DNA from 4 places in the Streptomyces sp. BRA346 genome. Region 1 is predicted to be linked to each of the others. Evidence: riboswitches for the same ligand, from Rfam matches in the RefSeq annotation. Region 1 holds a riboswitch; each other region holds the start of a gene.
What was found. Region 1 has a riboswitch for cobalamin ahead of LCH29_RS17335 (ribonucleoside-diphosphate reductase subunit alpha). Riboswitches for the same ligand answer to the same signal wherever they lie in the genome.
Positions count from the first base shown of each region.

Region 2: it holds a riboswitch for cobalamin, as region 1 does, so the genes downstream of both, LCH29_RS11820 (cobalamin biosynthesis protein) here and LCH29_RS17335 (ribonucleoside-diphosphate reductase subunit alpha) in region 1, are expected to answer to the same signal.
Region 3: it holds a riboswitch for cobalamin, as region 1 does, so the genes downstream of both, cobN (cobaltochelatase subunit CobN) here and LCH29_RS17335 (ribonucleoside-diphosphate reductase subunit alpha) in region 1, are expected to answer to the same signal.
Region 4: it holds a riboswitch for cobalamin, as region 1 does, so the genes downstream of both, LCH29_RS02315 (HoxN/HupN/NixA family nickel/cobalt transporter) here and LCH29_RS17335 (ribonucleoside-diphosphate reductase subunit alpha) in region 1, are expected to answer to the same signal.

Region 1 is NZ_JAIWIH010000012.1:213,150-219,092, forward strand. It holds gene LCH29_RS17330 (ribonucleotide-diphosphate reductase subunit beta) at 1-418, opposite strand, end outside; gene LCH29_RS17335 (ribonucleoside-diphosphate reductase subunit alpha) at 436-2,859, opposite strand; cobalamin riboswitch at 2,986-3,108, opposite strand; gene LCH29_RS17340 (FGGY family carbohydrate kinase) at 3,223-4,692, opposite strand; gene LCH29_RS17345 (histidine phosphatase family protein) at 4,807-5,457, shown strand; gene LCH29_RS17350 (DeoR/GlpR family DNA-binding transcription regulator) at 5,454-5,943, shown strand, end outside.
Region 2 is NZ_JAIWIH010000006.1:440,638-446,580, forward strand. It holds gene LCH29_RS11810 (putative cobaltochelatase) at 1-157, opposite strand, end outside; gene LCH29_RS11815 (cobyric acid synthase) at 219-1,751, opposite strand; gene LCH29_RS11820 (cobalamin biosynthesis protein) at 1,748-2,731, opposite strand; cobalamin riboswitch at 2,842-3,047, opposite strand; gene LCH29_RS11825 (hypothetical protein) at 3,178-3,408, opposite strand; gene LCH29_RS11830 (inorganic phosphate transporter) at 3,424-4,743, opposite strand; gene LCH29_RS11835 (class II aldolase/adducin family protein) at 4,949-5,707, shown strand; gene LCH29_RS11840 (alpha/beta hydrolase) at 5,754-5,943, shown strand, end outside.
Region 3 is NZ_JAIWIH010000015.1:147,912-153,854, reverse strand. It holds gene LCH29_RS19960 (hypothetical protein) at 98-337, shown strand; gene cobN (cobaltochelatase subunit CobN) at 368-3,997, opposite strand; cobalamin riboswitch at 4,028-4,151, opposite strand; gene cobG (precorrin-3B synthase) at 4,261-5,646, shown strand; gene LCH29_RS19945 (precorrin-8X methylmutase) at 5,655-5,943, shown strand, end outside.
Region 4 is NZ_JAIWIH010000002.1:136,580-142,522, forward strand. It holds gene LCH29_RS02305 (LysR family transcriptional regulator) at 1-573, opposite strand, end outside; gene LCH29_RS02310 (EamA family transporter) at 642-1,580, shown strand; cobalamin riboswitch at 1,650-1,849, shown strand; gene LCH29_RS02315 (HoxN/HupN/NixA family nickel/cobalt transporter) at 1,878-2,978, shown strand; gene LCH29_RS02320 (aconitate hydratase) at 3,105-5,081, shown strand; gene LCH29_RS02325 (GAF and ANTAR domain-containing protein) at 5,244-5,930, opposite strand.

The sequences.
Region 1 (5,943 bases):
TCTCGACCGCCGCGAAGGACGCCGCGCGATCGTCCGGATCGGGCAGGTAGGTGTCCAGCAGGGTCAGATAGAACTGGACGTGCACGGCCTCCTCGAAGAGCTGCCGCGACAGATACAGCCGCGCCTCGGGGGAGTTGATGTGCTTGTAGAGCGTCAGCACCAGGTTGTTGGACACGATCGAGTCGCCGGTCGCGAAGAACGCCACCAGTCGGCTGATCATGTGCTGCTCACCGGGGGACAGCTTGGCGAGGTCGGCGACGTCCGAGTGGAGGTCGACCTCTTCCACGGTCCAGGTGTTCTTGATCGCGTCCCGGTAGCGGTCGTAGAACTGCGGGTACCGCATCGGCCGCAGGGTCAGCTCGAAGCCCGGGTCGAGCAGGTTCTTGGCGTGATCCGTCGCGGTGTTCGCGGTGGTCATCTCGGATGCGGTGGGCATTACTGGCAGGCCTCGCAGGACTCGGGGTTTTCCAGGGAGCAGGCGACCGCGTCGGCCTCGGCGGGCGTCTGCTGGGCGGGGACGGGGGCGGGGACGGTGGCCGTGGCGGCGCCACCGCGGGCGCTCTGGGCGATCCGGGTCGCCGGGCGGGAGCGCAGGTAGTAGGTGGTCTTGATGCCGCGCTTCCAGGCGTACGCGTACATCGAGCTGAGCTTGCCGATGGTCGGCGCCGCCATGAAGAGGTTCAGCGACTGGCTCTGGTCGAGGTACGGGGTGCGGGCCGCCGCCATGTCGATCAGGGCGCGCTGCGGGATCTCCCACGCGGTGCGGTACAGGTCGCGGACGTCCCTGGGCACCCAGGAGAGGTCCTGGACCGAGCCGTTGGCCTCGCGCAGCGCGTCACGGGTCTGGGCGTCCCATATGCCGAGCTTCTTCAGGTCGTTCACCAGGTAGTTGTTGACCTGGAGGAACTCACCGCTGAGGGTTTCGCGCTTGAAGAGGTTGGAGACCTGCGGCTCGATGCACTCGTACACGCCCGCGATGGAGGCGATGGTGGCGGTCGGCGCGATCGCCAGCAGCAGCGAGTTCCGCATGCCGGTCGTCGCCATCCGGGTGCGCAGCGCCTCCCAGCGCTCGGGCCAGGCGGCCTGCGCGCCGGTGTAGTGGTCCGGGTGGAGCACGCCGCGCGCGGTGCGGGTCTCGGCCCAGGCCGGGTGCGGGCCGTGGCGCTCGGCGAGGTCGCAGGACGCCTCGTACGCGGCGAGCATGATGCGCTCGGAGATCCGGGTGGAGAGCGCCTGCGCCTCGGGCGAGTCGAACGGCAGCCGCAGCCGGAAGAAGACGTCCTGGAGGCCCATCAGGCCGAGCCCCACCGGCCGCCAGCGGGAGTTGGAGGCCCCGGCCTCTTCCGTGGGGTAGAAGTTGATGTCCACCACGCGGTCGAGGAAGGTCACGGCGGTGCGGACGGTGCGGTCCAGCCGCTCCCAGTCCATCACCTCTTCCCCGTCGCCGACGTCTTTGCCCAGGTGGGCGGCGAGGTTGACCGAGCCGAGGTTGCAGACGGCCGTCTCGCCGTCGTCGGTGACCTCCAGGATCTCGGTGCACAGGTTGGAGGAGTGGACGACCCGGCCCGCCTCGGCGGTCTGGTTGGCGGTGCGGTTGGCGGCGTCCTTGAACGTCATCCAGCCGTTGCCGGTCTGCGCGAGGGTGCGCATCATCCGGGCGTACAGCTGGCGGGCCGGTACCTGCTTGAGCGCCTTTCCTTCGGCCTCGGCCTTGCGGTACGCGGCCTCGAACTCCTCGCCCCACAGGTCGACCAGCTCGGGCGCGTCCACGGGCGAGAACAGCGACCAGTCGGCGTCCGCCTCGACCCGGCGCATGAACTCGTCGGGGATCCAGTGCGCGATGTTGAGGTTGTGGGTGCGGCGGGCCTCTTCGCCCGTGTTGTCCCGCAGCTCCAGGAACTCCTCGATGTCCGCGTGCCAGGTCTCCAGGTAGACGCAGGCCGCGCCCTTGCGCCGGCCGCCCTGGTTGACGGCCGCCACCGAGGCGTCGAGCGTGCGCAGGAACGGCACGATGCCGTTGGAGTGCCCGTTGGTGCCGCGGATCAGCGAACCGCGGGCGCGGATGCGGGAGTACGACAGACCGATGCCGCCCGCGTGCTTCGACAGCCGTGCCACCTGGTGGTAGCGGTTGTAGATCGAGTCCAGCTCGTCCAGCGGTGAGTCCAGCAGATAGCAGGAGGACATCTGCGGGTGCCGGGTGCCGGAGTTGAACAGCGTGGGGGAGCTGGGCAGGTACGACAGCGTGCTCGTCATCCGGTACAGCTCGGCGACGTCGTCCAGCGCCCGCTCGGTGAGGTCCTCGGCGAGCCCGCAGGCCACCCGCAGCAGGAAGTGCTGCGGGGTCTCGATCACCTGACGGGTGATCGGGTGGCGGAGCAGATAGCGGCTGTGCAGGGTGCGCAGCCCGAAGTAGCCGAAGCGGTCGTCGGCGCCGTCGGCCAGCGCCCGGTCGACCAGCGCGTCCAGCCGGGCGGCGTGGGCGGTCACGAACTCGGCGGTGGAGTCGGCGATCAGGCCCTCGCGGTGGCCCACGGCGACGGACGCGGAGAAGGAGTCCGCGCCCTGCCCGGCCGCCTCCTCGGCGATCGCGCGGGTCAGCAGCCGCGCGGCGAGCTTGGAGTACTCCGGCTCCTCGCCGATGAGTCCGGCCGCCGCCTCGGTCGCCAGGGAGCGCAACTCCGCCTCGTCCGAACCGGGATGGCGGCCGCGCAGGGCGGCGGCCGCGACCTTGCCGGGGTCGGTGGCGGGCAGGTCGGCGGTGAGCCCGGTGAGGGTCCGCAACAAGGCGGTCCCGGGCGCGTCGGCCGCTGCCGGAGTTTCCGCTGCCTCTGAAACCGGGTCGGCGGGCGCGATGGTCACTGAAGTGTTCTCCCTCGCTCGGCTGGGGCCTGCGAAGGCAGTGCGCGATGGCCGCTCACGGGCATGCCGATTCCGCTTCACGGCACACCACGCAGCGTCCATCGGCCCAACCCGCGAGGCCCGGACGTATGCAGACGGCCGTCGGCAGGTCATCGGACTCACGGGTACGCAAAAGCGCACACGTACACCGTTGCGGGACAGTTCCGGATTCGCGCCGGATTCCCCTGCGGCGACAGCGGAGACGAGCATACATCTTGTGTCGTGCTGCGCACGCGCCCCCAGATGTTGTGTCGTCAGCTGGGTGGATTCGTATGGATGTGCTAGTCGCGGCGGGCTTTGGCCGCGCCGGAATCCCAGGGAAAACTAGCTCGCCGGACCGCTCGTCCGCCATTCGTCCAGGGCACGGGCGAGGCGGTCGCGGTAGCCCGCGTAGCCGTCCTCGTACGCGCCGCGAAGCTCGCTCCGCGGCTCGACCGTACGGGACGCGGAGCGCCACCGGGACGCGTCCACGGGGTCGCCGAGCGACCGCCACGCGACCGCGACCGCGCCCCGCGCGCCGACCTCCGGCTCGTCCGGAATGACCACCGGGCGGCCGATGACGTTCGCGAAAATCTCCGTCCAGGCGGCGGACCGCACCCCTCCGCCGCACAGCGCGAGCCGCCCCGAGAGCCCGGCCGCCTCCAGGCAGTGGCGGGCCGCGTAGGCGATGGCCTCGCACACGGCCCGTACGGTGTCGGCGCGGGTGGTGGCGAGGGTGAGGCCGTCCAACCGCCCCTGGGCTGCGGGCTCCACGAACGGGGCGCGCTCCCCGGCGCCGGACAGGAAGGGCAGCGCGGTCACGCCGTTCGCGCCCGGCGGACTGCCGTCGAGCAGGGCGTCGAGTTCGGTGGTGGACGTGCCTGTGAGATCGAGCACCCACTCCAGAGCGGCCGTGCCGACCATCGCGGGCATCGCGCGCAGCCAGCGCTCCGGGTCGGGGGTGCACAGCCACATTCCGGCCGGATCGGCCGAAGCGTCCACCGCCGCGCGGTCGGTGAGCACCTGGCAGGCCAGCGTGGTGCCGACGATGAGCAGTCCGTCGCCCACGTCCCGCACCCCGCTGCCGATGGCGCACGCCGGAAGGTCGTACGGGCCGGAGACCACGGGCAGTCCGGGCGGCAGTCCGGTCAGCCGGGCCCCCTCGTCGTCCAGCGCGAGGACGGTGCCGGGCGCGGCGGGGTCCGGCAGCAGCCGGGCGTGGCCGGACAGACCGCAGCGTTCCAGGGCGTCCGGCACATACGTACGAGTGGTGACGTCGAGGAACGGCAGGGACGCGTCGGAGGCGTCCACGGTGATGGCGCCGGTCAGCCGCTGGGCCACCGCGTCCACGCAGTATCCCGCGACCGCCGCCCGCTCCAGCGACTCCGGCTCGTGCTCGGCCAGCCAGTGCAGCAGCGGCGCGTGGCAGCCCGGGAACAGCCCGGAGCCGGTGAGCGCGTAGAGGGCTTCGAGCGTGCCGTCGGCGCGCCAGCGGGCGATGGTCCCGCCGCCCCGGCCGTCCAGCCAGGAGATCGGCGGGCGCACCGCCCGGCCCGCCTCGTCGCGCAGCCACAGCCCGTCGCCCTGGCCGGTGAGCGCGAGCGCGGCGGGCGGGCCGGGGAGCGCCGCGGCCACCTCGCGCACCACCTCGGCGACCGTGCGCAGCACGTCCTCCAGGTCCTGTTCGACCCGGCCGCCGGGCAGGCGGTCCAGTCGGCTGGGGCGGGCCGCGGAGGCGCGCGCGACCCCGTCGCGGCCGAAGGCCACGGCCTTGGTGACGGAAGTGCCGACATCCACTCCGATGATCATGCGCATGCCCTGCTTCCCTTCGGAACCTCGGCGCTCCATCACATGAGTGATGCTAGATTTAACACCAGAGACGTGATCAGGCAATGGCTCAGGCCATGGTGGACGCAGGGGAGAACCCGGATGACCGCCCGACTGCTGCTCGTACGCCACGGGGAGACCGTGTGGCACGCGGAGAACCGGTACGCCGGAACCTCGGACATCGCGCTGACCGAGCGCGGCCACCGGCAGGCACGGGCCCTCGCCCACTGGGCGCGGGGCCGGGAGATCGACGCGGTGGCCTGCTCCCCGCTGAGCCGGGCGCGGCACACCGCCGAACCGGCCGCCACCGCGCTGTCCCTGGTCCCCGAAGTGGTCGAGGACCTGCGCGAGATGGACTTCGGCTGGGGCGAGGGCCGCACCCTCGCCGAGATGGAGGCGGAGGACCCGGCGGCCGTCCGGGCGTTCCGCGACGACCCCGAGACCGGCGCCTTCCCCGGCTCGGAGCGCCCCGGCGAGGCCGCGGCCCGCGCCGTCGCCGCCCTGCGCCGGCTGGCCGCCGCGCATCCGGACCGCACGGTGCTCGTCGTGGCGCACAACAGCTTGCTGCGGACCGCGCTGTGCACCCTGCTCGGCATCCCCGTCGGCCACTACCGCACGGTCTTCCCCCGGCTGGACAACGCGGCGGTGACCGAGATCGGCGTCGACGGCGACCGCACGGCGCTGCGCTCCCTGAACGTCCCCACCACCGACATTGTGCTCACCGACGGCGCTACGGGAGGAACCCGCCCATGACCACGGTCCGCTCCCAGGACGCCCGCAGACAGACCATCACCGAATACGTCCTCGCGCACTCCACCGCCACCGCGGCGGAGCTGGCCGACCTCACCGGCGTCAGCCTGATGACCGTGCACCGGGACCTGGACGAGCTGGCCCGGCTCGGGGTGCTGCGCAAGTTCCGGGGCGGGGTCTCGGCCCTGCCCTCGTCGGTCTTCGAGTCGAGCCTCGCCTATCGGATGGGCGCCCACCGGGCCGAGAAGGAGGCGGTGGCCGCCACCGCCGCGGAGCTGGTCGAGCCCGGGATGTCGGTGATGCTGGACGACTCCACGACCGTCCTCGCGCTCGCCCCGTTGCTGGTGGAGTCCGCCCCGCTGACCGTGGTGACCAACGCCCGGCGGGTGATCGAGGTCTTCGCCGGGGTGCCCCGGATCCGGCTGATCGGGCTCGGCGGGCAGTACTCGCACACCCATGACTCCTTCCTCGGCGTGCCGTGCGCGGAGG
Region 2 (5,943 bases), on a different contig from region 1:
GCGTGGACAGCGCGCGCACGGCCGTCGACTTGGCCGTGCCCTTCTCGCCGCGCACCAGCACCCCGCCCACGGCGGGCGAGACGGCGTTGAGGAGCAGGGCGAGCCGCATGTCGTCCATTCCGACGACCGCGGTGAACGGGTAGGCAGCGGTGGTCATGCTTCGGAACCTCCTACGGTGCGTGCGCGGTCGGTGCGTGCGGGCTCGCGTCTCGTCGTGCTCAATCCGTTCCTCCCGGCGCCCCGGGCGGCACGAAGGGCAGCCCGTCCGGTACGCCGTCCTCGATGAGCCTCAGCAGCGCGTCCGTGTCCGCGTGCTCCTCGATCAGATCGCCCAGCCGGTCGAGCTGCTCCTCGCGCAGCGCCCCGAAGCGGGTGTCCGGCGCGGGCACGAACGCCCGGCCCGCCGCCTCCGCGACCCGCCGCAGGAAGGCACGGCGGAAGCCGTCGCTCTCCAGCGAGCCGTGCCAGTGGGTGCCCCACACCGGGCCCACCCGGCAGCCGTCCAGGAAGGGTTCGTCGCCCCCGTGGAGCAGTTCGGCGACCCCGTGGTGGATCTCGTAGCCCGCCACCGGCTCGCCCAGTGCCTCGCCCACCGGCCGGGCCAGGGTCTTCTCGGCCGCGAAGCGGACCCGTACGGGCAGCAGCCCGAGGCCCTCGACCGTCCCGGCCTTCGACTCGACCTCGTCCTCGATCGCGTGGCCCAGCGCCTGGAAGCCGCCGCAGATCCCGAGCACCGGCCGCCCCTCCGCGGCCCGCCGCGCGATCGCGTCGGCGAGACCGCGTGTCCGCAGCCACTCCAGCGCCTTCACGGTGCCCCGGGTGCCCGGCAGCACCACCAGATCGGCGTCGGCCAGCTCCTCCGGCCGGTCCACGAAGCGCACGACCACGCCCGGCTCGGCGGCCAGCGCGTCCACGTCGGTGAAGTTGGACATCAGCGGTACGGCGGCCACCGCGACCCGCAGCACGTCCGCGCCGTACGGCGGTGCGACGACGCTCTCGCGCACCGTGCCGCGCAGCGAGACGCGCAGGCCGTCCTCCTCGTCGATGCCGAGGCCGTGCGCGTACGGCAGCACACCCACGGTCGGCCGTCCGGTGAGGTCGCGCAGCATGACCAGACCGGGTTCCAGCAGGCTCACATCACCGCGGAACTTGTTCACCACATAGGCGGCGATGTGCCGCTGGTCCTCGCGGGACAGCAGCGCGGTCGTACCGAAGAACGACGCGAAGACGCCGCCGCGGTCGATGTCGCCGACCACGACGACCGGCAGCCCCGCGGCCCGGGCGAGACCGAGGTTGACGATGTCGGTGCGGCGCAGATTGATCTCGGCCGGGCTGCCCGCGCCCTCGCAGATCACCGCGTCATGGGTGCGCCGCAGCTCGCTCAGGCAGTCGGTGACGGTCTCCAGCAGCCCTTCACGCCGCCGCTCGGAGTGGTAGCCGCGCGCGCTCATCTCGCCCACCGGCTTGCCGAGCAGCACCACCTGGCTGCTGCGGTCGCTGCCCGGCTTCAGCAGGACAGGGTTCATCAGGGCGCTCGGTTCGACGCGCGCGGCCGCGGCCTGCATCGCCTGGGCGCGCCCGATCTCGGCGCCCTCCCGGGTGACGAAGGAGTTGAGCGACATGTTCTGCGCCTTGAACGGGGCGACCCGGAGCCCTTTGCGCGCCAGCCAGCGGCATATGCCCGCGGTGACGACGCTCTTCCCGGCGTCCGAAGTCGTTCCCGCGACGAGCAGTCCGCCCCCCAGGGTCATCGGTTCACCCCTTCCTGATCGGCTCCGGAGCCCCGACCGGCTCCGGAGCGAGCCACGACGGTGGCGAGCAGGGCGAGCGCCGACACCCGCCGCGAGAGGCGGATCGCCCGCGGAATGTCGGCCGCCGCCACGGGGCGGCCGCCCGGGTTCAGCACCGGGCGGTGCTCGACCCGGCCCGCGTACGCCAGCGTCCCGCCCAGCCGGACCCCCAGCGCGCCCGCGAACGCCGCCTCCACCGGGCCCGCGTTGGGGCTCGGGTGGCGTCCGCCGTCCTCGCGCCAGGCGCGCCACGCGCCGCGCGGATCGGGCCCGGCGAGGGCGGCCAGGGCGGCGGTGAGCCGGGCGCCGGGCCAGCCCGCGACGTCGTCCAGCCGGGCCGCGGCCCAGCCGAACCGGCGGTAGCGGGCCGACTTGTGGCCCACCATGGCGTCCAGGGTGTTGACGGCGCGGAAGCCGACGAGCCCCGGCACCCCGGCCACGGCCCCCCACACCAGCGCGCCCACCACCGCGTCCGAGGTGTTCTCGGCCACCGACTCGACGATCGCCCGCGCGATCTGCTGCGCGTCCAGCGCCTGCGGATCGCGTCCGCACAGATGCGGCAGCCGCTCCCGCGCGGCGTCGACGTCCCCGGCGGCCAGCGCGTCACCGATGGCCCGGGCCTCCCGCACCAGCGAGGTGCCGCCCAGCACGGCCCAGGTGGCGGCGGCGGTCAGCGCGGCATCGGCCGTCGTACGGCGGCGGCCCGTGAAGCCGCGTACGGTACGCGCCAGCAGCGCGGCACCGGCGGCCGCGCCGCCCGCGCACAGCGCGGTGTGCAGGGCCCCGGAACCGCGGTGATCGCGCCACAGCCGTCGCTCGACGGCCGCGGCGGCGCGTCCGAACGCGGCCACCGGATGGCCGCGGCGCGGATCGCCTACGGCGAGGTCGCCGAGGAAGCCGAGTGCGGCGCCGCACGCGTACGAGGCGTGGTCGGCACGCATCCTTCAGACCGCCGTCATGCCTCTGCGGCGGGGCACACGAACAGGGGGAGCTGACGGCGTGGCAGTGCCGGGCATGGCGGTATGTCCTCACTCAGGGTCCGCGCCCTGGCTCGACGTGACCGGCGGTGAGAGTCTCCTGGCTCCCGGATCCGCGGCTCTCCCGGTCTTCCAGCCCTCCTGGCGTACGGACGGCCGTGACCCCTTGCGGTGAGGGGAGAGCGCTCCCCGGTGACAGTGGCGGGACCGCGCCGGATTCTCACCGGCTTCCTCTCCTGCCGCCGTTTGGCTCGGGAAGTCCACCATGGGGCGCGAATGGCCGTCAACTCGCATTTGACCTGCGATGCCAGAGTGTGCCGAGATCCACAGGGCCCCCGTGGGAACGACCGCGGGGCGGTGGGCGCCGAACAGCGCCCACCGCCCCGCGGCTTGCGTGGCCTCCGTTGGTTTCAGGCCACGATCAGATAGATGCCGTACGCCACCACCGCGGCGCACAGCGCGAAACAGGCGTACGCGCCGGTGCGCGCAACCGGGGACGCGCCGCCCGCGGCGGCCTGGGGCTGCGGCTGCGCCGTACGGGAGGTGCCGATGATGCCCAGGGTGAAGACCCCTACGACGCCGACCGTCACCGCGAGGCTGACGCCGAAGACCTGGCCGAGGGCCGCCCAGTCGATGTGCATTGCGTGTGCTCCCTGTCAGCTGGTGGAACGGGATCCCGCGGTGGCGGGGGTCGGGGCGGATTCGGACGAGGCGTCCCCGGTGGACGTCGAGTCCGAGGTGTTCTTCGAGGCGTCTGCGGCATCCGTGCCGCCGGTGCCGTCAGAAGAGGCCGACGTGTTCTTTCCGGCGGGCGGCGGGGCCACCGACCGCACGGCGGCGGTGACGACACCGACCGGCTCGGCGGAATCCGCACCCGGCTCGTTGACGTTGGTGGCGTCCACCGGCTTGCGGCGCGACAGCACCCAGATGACACCGCAGCCCACCACCGCGAGGACGGCGACCGCGGCGATGCCCCCGTTGCCCTGGTCGGCCAGCAGTGCCGCGGCGGCGGCCACCAGACCGGCGGCCGGCAGGGTCAGCGCCCACGCGGCGACCATGCGGCCCGCGGTCGACCAGCGCACCACACCGCCCTTGCGGCCGACGCCCGCACCCATGACGGCACCCGAGCAGACCTGCGTGGTGGACAGCGCGAAGCCGATGTGGGACGAGGCCAGGATGACGGTCGCGGCGCCGGTCTGGGCGGCGAAGCCCTGCGGCGGCTGGATGTCCGTGATGCCCTTGCCCATGGTCCGGATGATGCGCCAGCCACCCAGGTAGGTGCCGAGCGCGATCGCGAGACCGGCGGAGACGATCACCCACATGGGCGGGTCGGCGTCCGGCGCGATGACGCCGCCGGTGACCAGCGCGAGGGTGATGACGCCCATCGTCTTCTGGGCGTCGTTGGTGCCGTGCGCCAGGGAGACCAGAGCGGCCGAGGCGATCTGCCCGGCGCGGTAGCCCTTCGCGGTGTCCTCCGCGGCCCGGTTGTGGGCCAGCCGGTACGTGAGCCGGGTGGCGGCCACCGTGGCGATGCCCGCCACGACCGGCGCGGCCACGGCCGGGATGAGGACCTTCATGACGATCGCGTCGCCGTTGACCCCGTCCATGCCGACGGAGACCACGGTGGCGCCGATGAGGCCGCCGAAGAGGGCGTGCGAGGAACTGGACGGGAGACCGGCCAGCCAGGTCACCAGGTTCCAGAGGATCGCGCCGACGAGCCCCGCGAAGATTACTTCGGGCTGGATGCCGGAGCCCTCGTCGATGATTCCGCCGGAGATGGTCTTGGCGACCTCCACGGACAGGAAGGCGCCGACGAGGTTGAGGACTGCCGACATCGCCACCGCGACCCGGGGACCGAGCGCTCCGGTGGAGATGGTGGTGGCCATGGCGTTGGCCGTGTCGTGGAAGCCGTTCGTGAAGTCGAACACCAAGGCCGTGACGATCACGATCCCGATGAGAAGCGTGATGTGTTCCATACACCCGGTCAATCAGTTCGGAGGGCTGTCAGTGCACGGTGAACGTAAGGAAACTGGGTGAACGGAAGATGAACTGAGGCGGGCTTCACGGTGACACGGGCACACGGGTGTGAGAACGGCTGGTTTTCGACCGTACTCCCTTTCGCCATACGGGATTTGGTGTCCGTACATCGAGGCGGTGTAACCGCTCCGCTCCGGCGCCCGTATGGAAGGATCGCGCCCGGAGGTGAGGCCCGTGACGGAGCCGCGATCGGCACGACGGCCACAGCCGAGGCTGACCCAGCCCCTGCGGCAGGCGTGGACGCAGGTGGTGCGGACGGCCCGCAGAACCACCGCCGACGGGCTCGTCGTCGGCACCTCGGGCAATGTGTCGGCCCGCGTCGGCGACACCGTCCTGGTGACCCCGAGCGGCGTCCCCTACGACCGGCTCGGCCCGCGTGACGTGGTCGGCGTGGACCTCGACGGCCGACAGGTGCTGGGCACGCTCGCGCCCACCAGTGAGCTGCCCATGCACCTCGCCGTCTACCGTCACACGGACGATGCCGCGGCCATCGTCCACACCCATGCCGTTCACGCCACCGCCGTCTCCACGCTGGTCGACGAGCTCCCCGCGATCCACTACATGACCGCCGCCCTCGGCGGGCCGGTCCGGGTCGCCGGCTACGCGCTCTACGGCACCGATGAATTGGCCGAAAACATGCTGTCCGCGCTGCGCGACCGCTCCGGCTGTCTGCTGCGCAACCACGGCACCCTCGTATACGGCGCGACGCTGGACCAGGCCTACGACCGCACCGCCCAGCTCGAATGGATGTGTCAGGTCTGGCTGGCCGCGGCCGCGGTCCCCGGGCGCACCCCCACCCTCATCCCGCCCGCCGAGCTGGACCGCGCAGCGGCCAAGCTCAGCGGTTACGGCCAGTCACGGGACGGCGGTACGGAGGGCGGCGCTCCGGGCGTCCCGAAATAGCCCCTTCCGCTGGCCGCCGCGCGGCCGCCCGCCCACACTGGGAGGGATGCGTGTGCGGACAACGGCGGTCGCTGCCGCCACCACTCTGCTCGGTGTCGGCGCGGCCGCGGTGGCGGCGGGCCGGTACGTCACCGACGCTGCGCTCAAACCGGCCCCCGACCGGCCGCTGCCGAACGAGCCGCCACTCACGGTGCACGCCATGGACGACGACGGGCGGATCACCCTCACCCGTTCGC
Region 3 (5,943 bases), on a different contig from region 1:
TCGCTGGTGCGTACGAGGCCACGCCGGTGCGGGTGAGGTACGCGCGAAGGAGGTGACCCCGCGGGGCGCGGCGCGTTGGCCGAACATGACGACGACGATGCGACGCCGTTCTCTCTCGCAGCCGAGCAGAGCGCTGGACCGGAGCACCGAAGGCGGAACGGTTCACCAGACGCTTCACCAGTCGAGCTGCGTACCGATCTACGCGGCGCTGGTCGAGCGCTGGTCGTCCGCGGGGCGGGCGGTGCCCGGGGCTTACGACCGCGAGTGGACCGAACTGGTCAACTGTCCCCCCTGGCCGGACCGGATCCGGGCGGCGGCCCGGCCGTCCTCCGGCTGAGCCCCCGCCCGTCCTGCTTCCTGGGGGACCTCAGTCGTCCCCGCCCTCCAGGCCGCCCTCGGTCTCCAGGAACAGCTCCCGGACCCGCTCCAGCACCTCCGGGTCCGGCTGCTCCCACAGACCGCGGCTCTCGGCCTCCAGCAGCCGCTCGGCCATGCCGTGCAGCGCCCAGGGGTTGGCCTCCTCCAGGAACGCGCGGTTCTCCGGGTCGAGCAGATAGGTCTGGGCGAGCTTGTCGTACATCCAGTCGGCGACCACGCCCGTGGTGGCGTCGTAGCCGAAGAGGTAGTCGACGGTGGCGGCCAGCTCGAACGCGCCCTTGTAGCCGTGCCGGCGCATCGCCTCGATCCAGCGCGGGTTGACCACCCGGGCCCGGAAGACCCGCGAGGTCTCCTCGTGCAGGGTGCGGGTGCGCACCGTCTCGGGGCGGGTGGAGTCGCCGATGTACGCGGCCGGGGCGGTGCCCTTCAGGGCGCGCACGGTGGCGACCATGCCGCCGTGGTACTGGAAGTAGTCGTCCGAGTCGGCGATGTCGTGCTCGCGCGTGTCGGTGTTCTTCGCGGCGACCGCGATCCTGCGGTACGCGCTCTCCATCTCCTCGCGCGCCGGGCGGCCCTCCAGTCCGCGGCCGTAGGCGTAGCCGCCCCACACCGTGTAGACCTCGGCGAGGTCGGCGTCGGTGCGCCAGTCGCGGCTGTCGATGAGCTGGAGCAGCCCCGCGCCGTACGTCCCCGGCCGGGAGCCGAAGATGCGGGTGGTGGCGCGGCGCTCGTCGCCGTGCTCGGCGAGGTCGGCGCGGGTGTGGGCGCGCACGTAGTTGACGTCGTCGGCCTCGTCCAGGGACGCGGCGAGCCGTACGGCGTCGTCCAGCAGCCCGACGACGTGCGGGAAGGCGTCGCGGAAGAAGCCGCTGATGCGCAGCGTGACATCGACGCGCGGGCGGCCCAACTGGTCGGCGGGTACGGGTTCGAGTCCCGTCACGCGCCGCGAGGCGTCGTCCCACACCGGGCGGATGCCCATCAGCGCCAGCGCCTCGGCCACGTCGTCGCCGGAGGTGCGCATGGCGCTCGTCCCCCACAGCGACAGGCCGACCGACCGCGGGTACTGGCCGTCGTTGTCGGCGCGGTAGCGCTCCAGCAGCGAGTCGGCGAGCGCCTGGCCGGTCTCCCAGGCCAGGCGGCTGGGCACGGCCTTGGGGTCGACGGAGTAGAAGTTGCGGCCGGTCGGCAGGACGTTGACCAGGCCCCGCAGCGGCGAGCCGGACGGCCCTGCGGGCACGAAGCCGCCGCTCAGGGCGTGGACGGTGTGGTCGATCTCGTCGGTCGTGGCGGCCAGGCGCGGCACGACCTCGCGGGCGGCGAACTCCAGGATCGCGGTGACGCCGGGGCGCTGGGCCTCGGGCAGCTCCAGGGCGGCCTTCTCGGCGGCCTCCGGGGCCCAGTCGGCGTCCTCCATCGCCTGGACGAGGGCGCGGGCGCGCTCCTCGGCCTCGTCCGCGCCGGTGCGGGTGGCGGCCGACTCGTCCAGGCCCAGCGCCTCGCGCAGCCCGGGGAGCGCCGAAGTACCGCCCCAGATCTGGCGGGCCCGCAGGATGGCGAGGACGAGGTTGACGCGCTCGGGTCCGGTGGGCGCGCCGCCGAGGATGTGCAGACCGTCGCGGATCTGGGCGTCCTTGACCTCGCACAGCCAGCCGTCGACGTGCAGCAGGAAGTCGTCGAAGCCCTCGTCGTCGGGCCGCTCCTCAAGACCCAGGTCGTGGTCGAGCCGGGCGGCCTGGATCAGGGTCCAGATCTGGGCGCGGATGGCGGGGAGCTTCGCCGGGTCCATCGCGGAGATGGCGGCGTACTCGTCCAGCAGCTGTTCCAGCCGGGCGATGTCGCCGTAGGAGTCGGCGCGGGCCATCGGCGGTACGAGGTGGTCGACCAGGGTGGCGTGGACGCGCCGCTTGGCCTGGGTGCCCTCGCCGGGGTCGTTGACCAGGAAGGGGTAGATCAGCGGCAGGTCGCCGAGCGCGGCGTCGGGTCCGCAGGCGGCGGACAGGCCCGCGTTCTTGCCGGGCAGCCACTCCAGGTTGCCGTGCTTGCCCAGGTGCACCATGGCGTCGGCGCCGAAGCCGCCGTCGGCCTCGGGGGTCGCCATCCAGCGGTAAGCGGCCAGGTAGTGGTGCGAGGGCGGCAGGTCGGGGTCGTGGTAGATGGCGATGGGGTTCTCACCGAAGCCGCGCGGCGGCTGGATGACGACCAGGAGGTTGCCGTGGCGCAGCGCGGCGAGGACGATCTCGCCGTCGGGGTCGCGGCTGGTGTCCACGAACATCTCGCCGGGCGGCGGGCCCCAGTGCTCCTCGACCGCGTCGCGCAGCTCCTGCGGCAGCGTGGCGTACCAGCGGCGGTAGTCGGCGGCGGGGATGCGGACCGGGTTCTTGGCCAGCTGCTCCTCGGTGAGCCAGTCCTGGTCGTGGCCGCCCGCCTCGATGAGGGCGTAGATCAGATCGTCGCCGACGCCGGAGGCCAGGCCCGGAAGCGCGCCCTCGCCCTCCTCGGGGCCGAAGTCGTACCCTTCGGCGCGCAGTCGGCGCAGCAGGGCGACGGCGCTGGCGGGGGTGTCGAGGCCGACCGCGTTGCCGATCCGGGAGTGCTTGGTGGGGTAGGCGGACAGGACGAGCGCGAGGCGCTTGTCGGCCGCCGGTATGTGCCGGAGCCGGGCGTGTCGTACCGCGATTCCGGCGACACGCGCGGCGCGCTCGGGGTCGGGGGCGTAGACCGGCAGGCCGTCCTCGTCGACCTCCTTGAAGGAGAACGGCACGGTGATCAGCCGTCCGTCGAACTCCGGGACGGCGACCTGGGTCGCGGCGTCCAGCGGCGACAGACCCTCGTCGTTCTCCTCCCACGCGCTGCGTGGCGAGGTCAGGCACAGCGCCTGGAGCACGGGGACGTCGAGCGCGGCGAGCGCGCCCGCGTCCCACGCCTCGTCGTCGCCGCCCGCCGACGCCTCGGCGGGGCGGGTGCCGCCCGCGGCGAGCACGGTGGTGACGACGGCGTCGGCCGCGCCGAGCGCCTCGATCAGCTCGGCCTCGGGAGACCGGAGAGAGGCGACGAACAGCGGCAGCGGGCGGGCCCCGGCGTCCTCGACGGCCTGGCACAGCGCCTCCACGAAGGCGGTGTTGCCGCTCATGTGGTGGGCGCGGTAGTAGAGCACGGCGATCGTCGGGCCGGTGACGTCCTCGCGCGCGGTGCGCTCCAGCGGCCCCCAGGTGGGGGCGGTGGCGGGCGGTTCGAAGCCGTGGCCGGTGAGCAGCACGGTGTCGGACAGGAACCGGGCCAGCTGGCCCAGGTTGGCGGGCCCGCCGTGCGCGAGGTAGGCGTGCGCCTCGGCGGCGATCCCCACGGGGACCGTGGACGCCTCCATGAGCTGGGCGTCAGGGGCCTGTTCACCGGTCAGGACGACGACGGGCAGGTCGCCCGCGAGCAGGGTTTCGAGGCCGTCCTCCCAGGCGCGGATGCCACCGAGCAGCCGCACGACGACGAGGTCGACACCGTCGAGGAGCCCGGGCAGATCGTCGAGCGCGAGCCGCGCCGGGTTGGCGAGGCGGTACGGCACCGGGCCCGTGGCCGCACGGGCACTGAGCAGGTCGGTGTCGGACGTCGACAGCAGCAGGATCATGGCTCAGCGCCTTCCTCGGGGTCCGCGCCCCGGGCGGGTTGGAAGACGGCGGGAGTTCCTGGCTCGCACGGCGGGCTGCCGTGCTCACAGTGGCGGGACCGCACCGGATTCGCACCGGTTTCCTCCCCTTGACGCCGTCTTGTGCGTCTTGAACGCCGTCTTGAGCGTCCGGCGGGCCAGACGGCCCGCCGCAGAGCATAGTAGGCGTTGCTGACCTGGCACGGGACAGTGCGGGCCGACCGGACGTCGGTATGCTCGCCGCCATGTCCCTCCCCCCGACAACCATCCCACCTGCGGATGAAGCGCCCTCGCCGAGGGCGCGCGGACGCGATGACGCCTGCCCCGGCGCACTGCGGCTGCACCCGGCGGACGACGGTTCCCTGGCCCGCGTCCGGATACCGGGCGGCCTGCTGACGGCCGGTCAGGCGCGGGCGCTGGCAGGGGCGAGCGAGGAGCTGGGGGACGGTCGGCTGGACCTCACCTCACGGGGCAATCTCCAGGTCCGCGGCCTGGACGCGGCGTGCGGCGGCGAGCTGGCGGCGGCGCTGCGGGCCGCCGGGCTGCTCCCCTCCGACCGGTTCGACCGGGTGCGCAACATCGTGGCGTCCCCGCTGGGCGGCCTCGACGGCGCCGGATACGGCGATGTCACCGCGTGGGCACGGGAGTTGGACGCCGCTCTGTGCGCCGGGACATGGGAAGAGTTGTCCGGCTTGTCGGGTCGTTTCCTGTTCGCGATGGACGACGGCCGGGGCGATGTCGCCGCACTCGGCGCGGATGTGACATTGATCGCAACGCGGGACGGCGGAGCGGTGCTGCGGGTGGGGCCCGGGGCCGAGGCCGACGGGACTGCGCTGGAGGTGCGGGGGCGGGACGCGCCGCGTGCCGCCGCGCTGGCCGCCGCGGAGTTCCTGGCCCGGGTCCGGGCGAGCGGCACGCGGGCGTGGCGGGTGCGCGAACTGCCCGCGCAACACGCCGTGACCGCCGACGGCTTGGCGGCGCGGCTCGCGGACGCGGGCGTCGAAGCCGTACGTATCGGACGGACCGGCCGGGACTTGGCGCCCGGCGCGCCGCCCGCGCCGGGCGTCGTGTCCGGGCCGGACGGGCGCCACGCCGTGTCGGTCCTCGTTCCCCTGGGCCGGGTCGGCGCGGCGCAGTGGCGGCTGCTCGCCGGGCTCGCCTCCCGGGGCGGGTCGGGTGAGCTGCGTGTGACACCCTGGCGCGGCGTGGTGCTCCCGGGGTTCACCGCGGACGGCGTGGCGGCCGCGGCGCGGGAGGCGGCCGACGCGGGGCTGGTGACCGATCATGGCTCCCCGTGGGTCGGGGTCGGCGCGTGCACGGGACGGCCGGGCTGCGCCAAGTCCCTGGCCGATGTGCGCGCCCACGCGGCGCGCGCGGTGGCGGGCGCCCCCCGCTCCGCCGACACGCCGCAGGGTTCCGGCGACACGCCACCGGTGTACTTCTCCGGCTGCGAGCGGCGCTGCGGGCACCCCGGCGGCCGCTGGGTGGACGCGCTGGCCACGTCCGATACGGACTACCGGCTCACCGTGCGCGACACGCGCGAGCCGGACGGCGCGACAGACGACGGCGTGACAGACGTGGCAGCAGAGCAATTGGCCGACGCCGTGGCGACGGCCCGCGGAACGGCATGATCAACGACATGATCGAGGACACAGTGTTCGACTACGAGAAGGACGGGGCGGCCATCTACCGCGCCTCCTTTGCCACCATCCGCGCCGAGGCGGACCTGGGCGGCCTCCCCGCCGACGTCAGCCAGGTCGTCGTGCGGATGATCCACGCGTGCGGCATGGTCGACCTGGTCAAGGACCTCGCGTACACGCCCGAGGTGGTGACGCGGGCCCGGGAGGCGCTGCGCGCCGGTGCGCCCGTGCTCTGCGACGCGCAGATGGTCGCCAGCGGCGTCACCCGCAAGCGGCTGCCCGCCGACA
Region 4 (5,943 bases), on a different contig from region 1:
CCGGTCGACCAGCAGCGTGCGGTCGCTGATGTCGGCGAGCCTGATGGAGCGGCGCCGGGCCAGGGGGTCGTCCGCCGCCATCGCGCACAGCCGCCGCTCCAGCCCCACGATGGCGGAGTCGAAACGCTGGTCCTCCAGCGGCCTGCGCAGCACGGCCAGGTCGCAGGCCCCTTCCGCCAGACCGGCCGTGGTGGCGTTGACGCGGACGAGGTGCAGATCGGTCTCCGGATGGGCGGCGGCCCAGCGGCGCTGGAAGGCGGGGGTGTGACTGCCCAGCGCCGACCACGCGTAACCGATCCGCAGCCGTGTGTGACCAGACGTGGCCTCCCGCACCAGGTGGTCCACCTCGCCCAGCACCCGCCGGGCCTGCGCCACCACCCGCAGCCCGGTGCCGGTCGGGGTCACCGTCCGGGAGGTACGCCGCAACAGGCGCACCCCGAGGGCGCGTTCGAGCGAGGCCAGCGTGCGGGACACGGCCGCCTGGGAGACCCCGAGCGCGATCGCGGCGTCGGTGAAGGTGCCCTCGTCCACGATCGCGACGAGACAGCGCAACTGCCGCAGCTCCACATCCATAACCCAAGCGTATAGGTACGTCGTCCAACGCATTTTGCGCAACGGCCGCGCGACCGCACGATCAGGGTATGGACGCAGCCCACGCCCCCGCTTCCGCTCCTGCTCCCGCCCAGCCGACCGCCACGTCACACCGCGCCGGTCCGGACCTGCCAGACGCCCCGGGCCGGAAACCGGCCGGGCACCCGCTGGCCGGTGTGCTCACCATGGCCGGCAGCGGCCTGTCCAACCAGACCGGCGCCGCGATCGGCTCCCTCGCCTTTCCCGTGCTCGGGGCCTCCGGTGTCGTCGCGGTACGCCAGTACGTCGCCGCCATCGTCCTGCTGGCCGTCGGCCGCCCCCGCATGCGGTCCTTCACCAAGCAGCAGTGGTGGCCGGTGCTGCTGCTGGCCCTGGTCTTCGGCGCGATGAACCTGTCCCTGTACAGCGCCATCGACCGCATCGGCCTCGGGCTCGCGGTGACCCTGGAGTTCCTCGGCCCGCTCACCATCGCCCTGTCCGCCTCCCACCGCCGCACGGACGCGTGCTGCGCGCTGGTCGCGCTGGCGGGAGTGGTCACCCTGATGCGTCCTCAGCCCTCCACCGACTACCTGGGCCTCGGCCTCGGGCTGCTGGCCGCCGCCTGCTGGGCGTCGTACATCCTGCTCAACCGCACCGTCGGCCGCCGCGTCCCCGGGGCGCAGGGGTCGGCGGCGGCCGCGGCGGTCTCCGCCGTGCTGTTCCTGCCCGTGGGCATCGTCATCGCCGTGCAGCACCCGCCGACGCCGGGGGCGGCCGGTTACGCCATCGCGGCCGGTGTCCTCTCCTCCGCCGTGCCCTACCTCGCCGACCTGTTCACGCTGCGCCGCGTCCCCGCCCAGACCTTCGGGCTCTTCATGAGCGTCAACCCGGTCCTCGCCGCCGTCGTCGGATGGATCCTGCTCGGCCAGGGCCTGGGGTGGACCGAGTGGGCGAGCATCGGCGCCATCGTCGCGGCCAACGCGCTCAGCATCCTCACCTCGCGCGCGTGACCGCTGCCGAACCGCACGTGCGTGACCGCTGCTGAAAGTGCGGCACTTGCCGGTTTTGCGGGGTGCCGCCTACAGTTGCCGCGCCGTGGTGTTCGGGAAGCCGGTGCGAAACCGGAGCGGCCCTCGCCACTGTGATCGGGGAGTTCTCGTCCCGTTCCGCGGCCGCAGGACCGGGCCGCGGAGCCACTGGCCGCCTCGCGCGGCCGGGAAGGCAGGGGCGGTCGCGTCGACCCGTCAGCCAGGAGACCGGCCGCGGCATCTCACGAAGTGATCCACGAGGTGCTGGAGCGTGACCGCATGACCCTGCCCACCGCATTCGCATGGCGGCGCGAGGACACCGTCCGGACCGCCGGGCTGCTGGCGGTGATCGTCGCCCTGCACGCCGTCGCCTTCGGACTGCTCTTCCTGGTGGTCACGCCGCAGCACTACGAGGTCGGCGCCAAGACGTTCGGCGTCGGCCTCGGGATCACCGCGTACACCCTGGGCATGCGGCACGCCTTCGACGCCGACCACATCGCCGCCATCGACAACACCACCCGCAAGCTGATGGCCGACGGCAAGCGGCCGGTGTCGGTGGGCTTCTGGTTCGCGCTCGGCCACTCCAGCGTCGTGGTGCTGCTGGCCGCGCTGGTCGCCGGGGGTACGCAGCTGGCGGGCGCCCTGGTGAACGAGGACTCGGGCACCCACCAGGTCCTCGGGGTCATCGGCACCACCGTGTCCGGGACCTTCCTCTACCTCATCGCCGCGCTCAACCTGGTCGCCCTGCTGGGCATCCTGCGGGTGTTCCGGGCGATGCGCGCCGGGCAGTTCGACGAGTCGGAGCTGGAGGCGCACCTGGACTCGCGCGGCTTCATGAACCGTGTCCTGGGCCGCTTCACGAAGTCCATCACCCGGCCCGGCCAGATGTACCCGCTCGGCTTCCTCTTCGGGCTCGGCTTCGACACCGCCACCGAGGTTACGCTGATGGTGATGGCCGGGAGCGGCGCCGCCGCGGGACTGCCCTGGTACGCCATCCTGTGCCTGCCGCTGCTGTTCGCCGCCGGGATGAGCCTGTTCGACACCCTGGACGGCACCTTCATGAATTTCGCCTACCAGTGGGCGTTCTCCAACCCCGTCCGCAAGGTCTTCTACAACCTGGCCATCACCGGCCTGTCGATCGCGGTGGCCTTCCTCATCGGTACCATCGAGCTGGTGGGCGTGCTCCACGACAAGCTCGCCCTGCGGGACGCCGTCACCGGCTGGATCTCCGGGCTGAACCTGGACAACGTCGGGTTCATCATCGTCGGCCTGTTCGTCGTGGTGTGGGCCGCGGCGCTGGCCTACTGGCGGATCGCCAAGGTCGAACAGCGCTGGGCCGTCCGCACCGCCCCGGCCGCCGCGGACGCGGACGGCGGCTGACGCCGGGCCCGGGGCGCCCGTCCGGGTGACTGTGCCGGGGGGCCCGGCATGGCGGCCGCGGAACGGGAACCCGCATGGTGGCGCCCGGACCGTCCGGCAGCGCCACACCGGGAAGGCGGTACCGCTATGGGTCTGCCCCATGGCCACGCACACGGCACCGTGACGCAGCGGCTGATCGGCGACCACCTCGTGTCCGGCAGCATGCGGCCGGGGGAGGAAATCGCGCTGCGCGTGGACCAGACGCTCACCCAGGACGCCACCGGCACCCTGGTGATGCAGGAGCTGGAGGCGCTGGCGCTGGACCGGGTCCGTACGCAGGTCAGCGTCCAGTACGTCGACCACAACATCCTCCAGGCCGACGAGCGCAACGCCGAGGACCACCTCTTCCTGCGCTCGGCCGCCCGCCGCTTCGGCCTGTGGTTCTCCAAGCCCGGCAACGGGGTCTCCCACCCGACGCACATGCAGCACTTCGGCGCCCCCGGCAGAACGCTCGCCGGATCCGACTCCCACACCTGCGCGGGCGGCTCCCTGGGCATGCTGGCCATCGGCACCGGCGGCCTGGAAGTCGCCCTCGCCATGGCCGGACGGCCCCTCCACCTCACCATGCCGGCGATCTGGGGCATCCGGCTGACCGGGGAACTGCCGCCGTGGGTCAGCGCCAAGGACGTGATCCTGGAGATGCTGCGCCGTCACGGGGTGCAGGGCGGCGTCCACCGCGTACTGGAGTACCACGGGCCCGGCCTGGCCTCCCTCACCGCCATGGACCGGCACGTCATCGCGAACATGGGGGCGGAACTCGGCGCCACCACCACCGTCTTCCCCTCCGACGGCGCGGTGCGCGACTTCCTGGCGGGGGTGGGGCGGGGCGAGGACTTCGTGGAGATCGTCGCGGACGAGGACGCCGCTTACGACCTCGACGAGGAGATCGACCTGTCGTCCCTGGAGCCGCTGATCGCACGGCCCACCTCCCCGGGCAACGTCGTGCCGGTCCGGGAGGCCGCCGGGGAGCCCATCGGGCAGGCGGTCCTCGGCTCCTCCGCCAACCCCGGTTTCCGCGACTTCGCCGTCCCGGCGGCCATGGTGGCGGGGCGGCAGACGGCGCCCGAGGTGAGCTTCGACATCAACCCGACGTCCCGCGAGATCCTCCAGGACCTGACGCGCTCGGGTGCCACGTTCGACCTGATCGCCGCCGGTGGCCGCATCCATCAGTCGGGCTGTCTGGGCTGCATCGGCATGGGCCAGGCCCCCGCGGCGGGGCGCAATTCGCTGCGTACGTTCCCGCGCAACTTCCCCGGCCGCTCCGGCACCGAGGACGACGCGGTGTGGCTGTGCTCACCGGAGACCGCCACGGCCTCCGCGCTGACCGGCGTCATCACGGACCCGCGCGACTGGGCCGACCGCCTGTCCGCGGCCCCGCCCACCCCGGACGTCCCCGCACCGGCGTCGGTCAACGTCGCCATGCTGGAGCCGCCGCTGCCGCCGGACGAGGCCCGCCGCGTCCAGCTGCGGCGCGGCCCCAACATCTCCGCGCTGCCCGACCTCGATCCGCTGCCCGACACCCTGGAAGGCCCGGTCCTCCTCAAGGCCGGTGACGACGTCTCGACCGACGAGATCTCCCCGGCCGGGGCGAAGGCCCTGCCGTACCGGTCCAACATCCCCAAGCTGGCCGAGTTCACCCTGACCCGGCTGGACCCCGACTACCCCCGGCGCGCCGCGTCGGTCCGGGACGACACCGGACACCTCATCGTCGCCGGGGCGAACTACGGTCAGGGCTCGTCCCGCGAACACGCCGCCATCACCCCGCGCTACCTCGGCCTACGGGCGGTCATCGCCAAGTCGTACGCCCGCATCCACTGGCAGAACCTCGCCAACTTCGGCGTCCTCGCCCTCGAATTCGACGACCCCGGCGACTACGAGCGCATCGGGACCGACGACCGGCTGCGCCTGCCCGGGCTGCACGCGGCCCTCGCCCGGACGGACGACCCGACGCTCCGGGTGCGCAATGACACCCGGGACGAGGAGTACCTGCTGCGCCACCGGCTCTCCCCGCGGCAGTGCGAGGCGGTCCTCGCGGGCGGCATCATCCCGGCCCTGGCCCGCTGACGGGACATCACTCATCGGGCCCGGGCGCGCATGCATACGGCTCCGGGCGGCGGGTACTCGCCGCCCACGCTGTCGGCGAGACCCCCGGGGGAAAGCGACGGCCAGGCTCTTCCGGTCCAGAATGCGGGCCGGTGGAGCCGCCCGGCGGCGGCATGGCGGCGGTCAGTCGTCGATGCCGCCGCTCTCACAGACCCGCCGGGCGATCTCCCGCAGCTTGATGTTGCGTTCCTGGGACACCCGCCGCAACACGTTGAAGGCGTCGTCCTCGCTGACCTTGAGGCGCTCCATCAGGATGCCCATGGCCTCGCCGATGGTGTGCCGGGTGGAGAGCGCCTGCTGGAGCTGGTCGGCGGTGCGGGCGCTGGAGAACGCGACCGCGGCGTGCGAGGCCAGCAGCCAGCCCGCCGTCTCACTGCCCTTGGTGAAGATGCCCGTGCTCCGCGAATAGAGGTTCAGGGAGCCGAGTTCCTCTTCCCGCGTGTAGAGCAGGAATCCCATCATGCTGCCGACACCCAGGTCGCGGGCCCGGTGCCCGAACTCGGGCCATCGCTCCTGCGGCTCGGCGAAGTCCTGGATCCGGTAGACGGGCTCGCTGCGGAGCGCGGCGTCGAAACACGGGCCCTCACCGGTCCGCTCCTGCAATTGGTCGGAGCGGACCACCAGCCCGTCGGTCGGGGCCAGGGTTTCCACCCGCTTTCCATGGAGGACCAGGATTCCGGCCGCGTCGCACCCCTCGACGATCTCCACGGCGCATTCGGTGATCCGCTCCAGCGTCCCGTCCACCGAGTCCTGCGCCAGCAGGTCCCGCGCCATCACGGCCAGCTGCTCCGCGAAGCTCTCCCAGTCCATGCACACCGCTCTC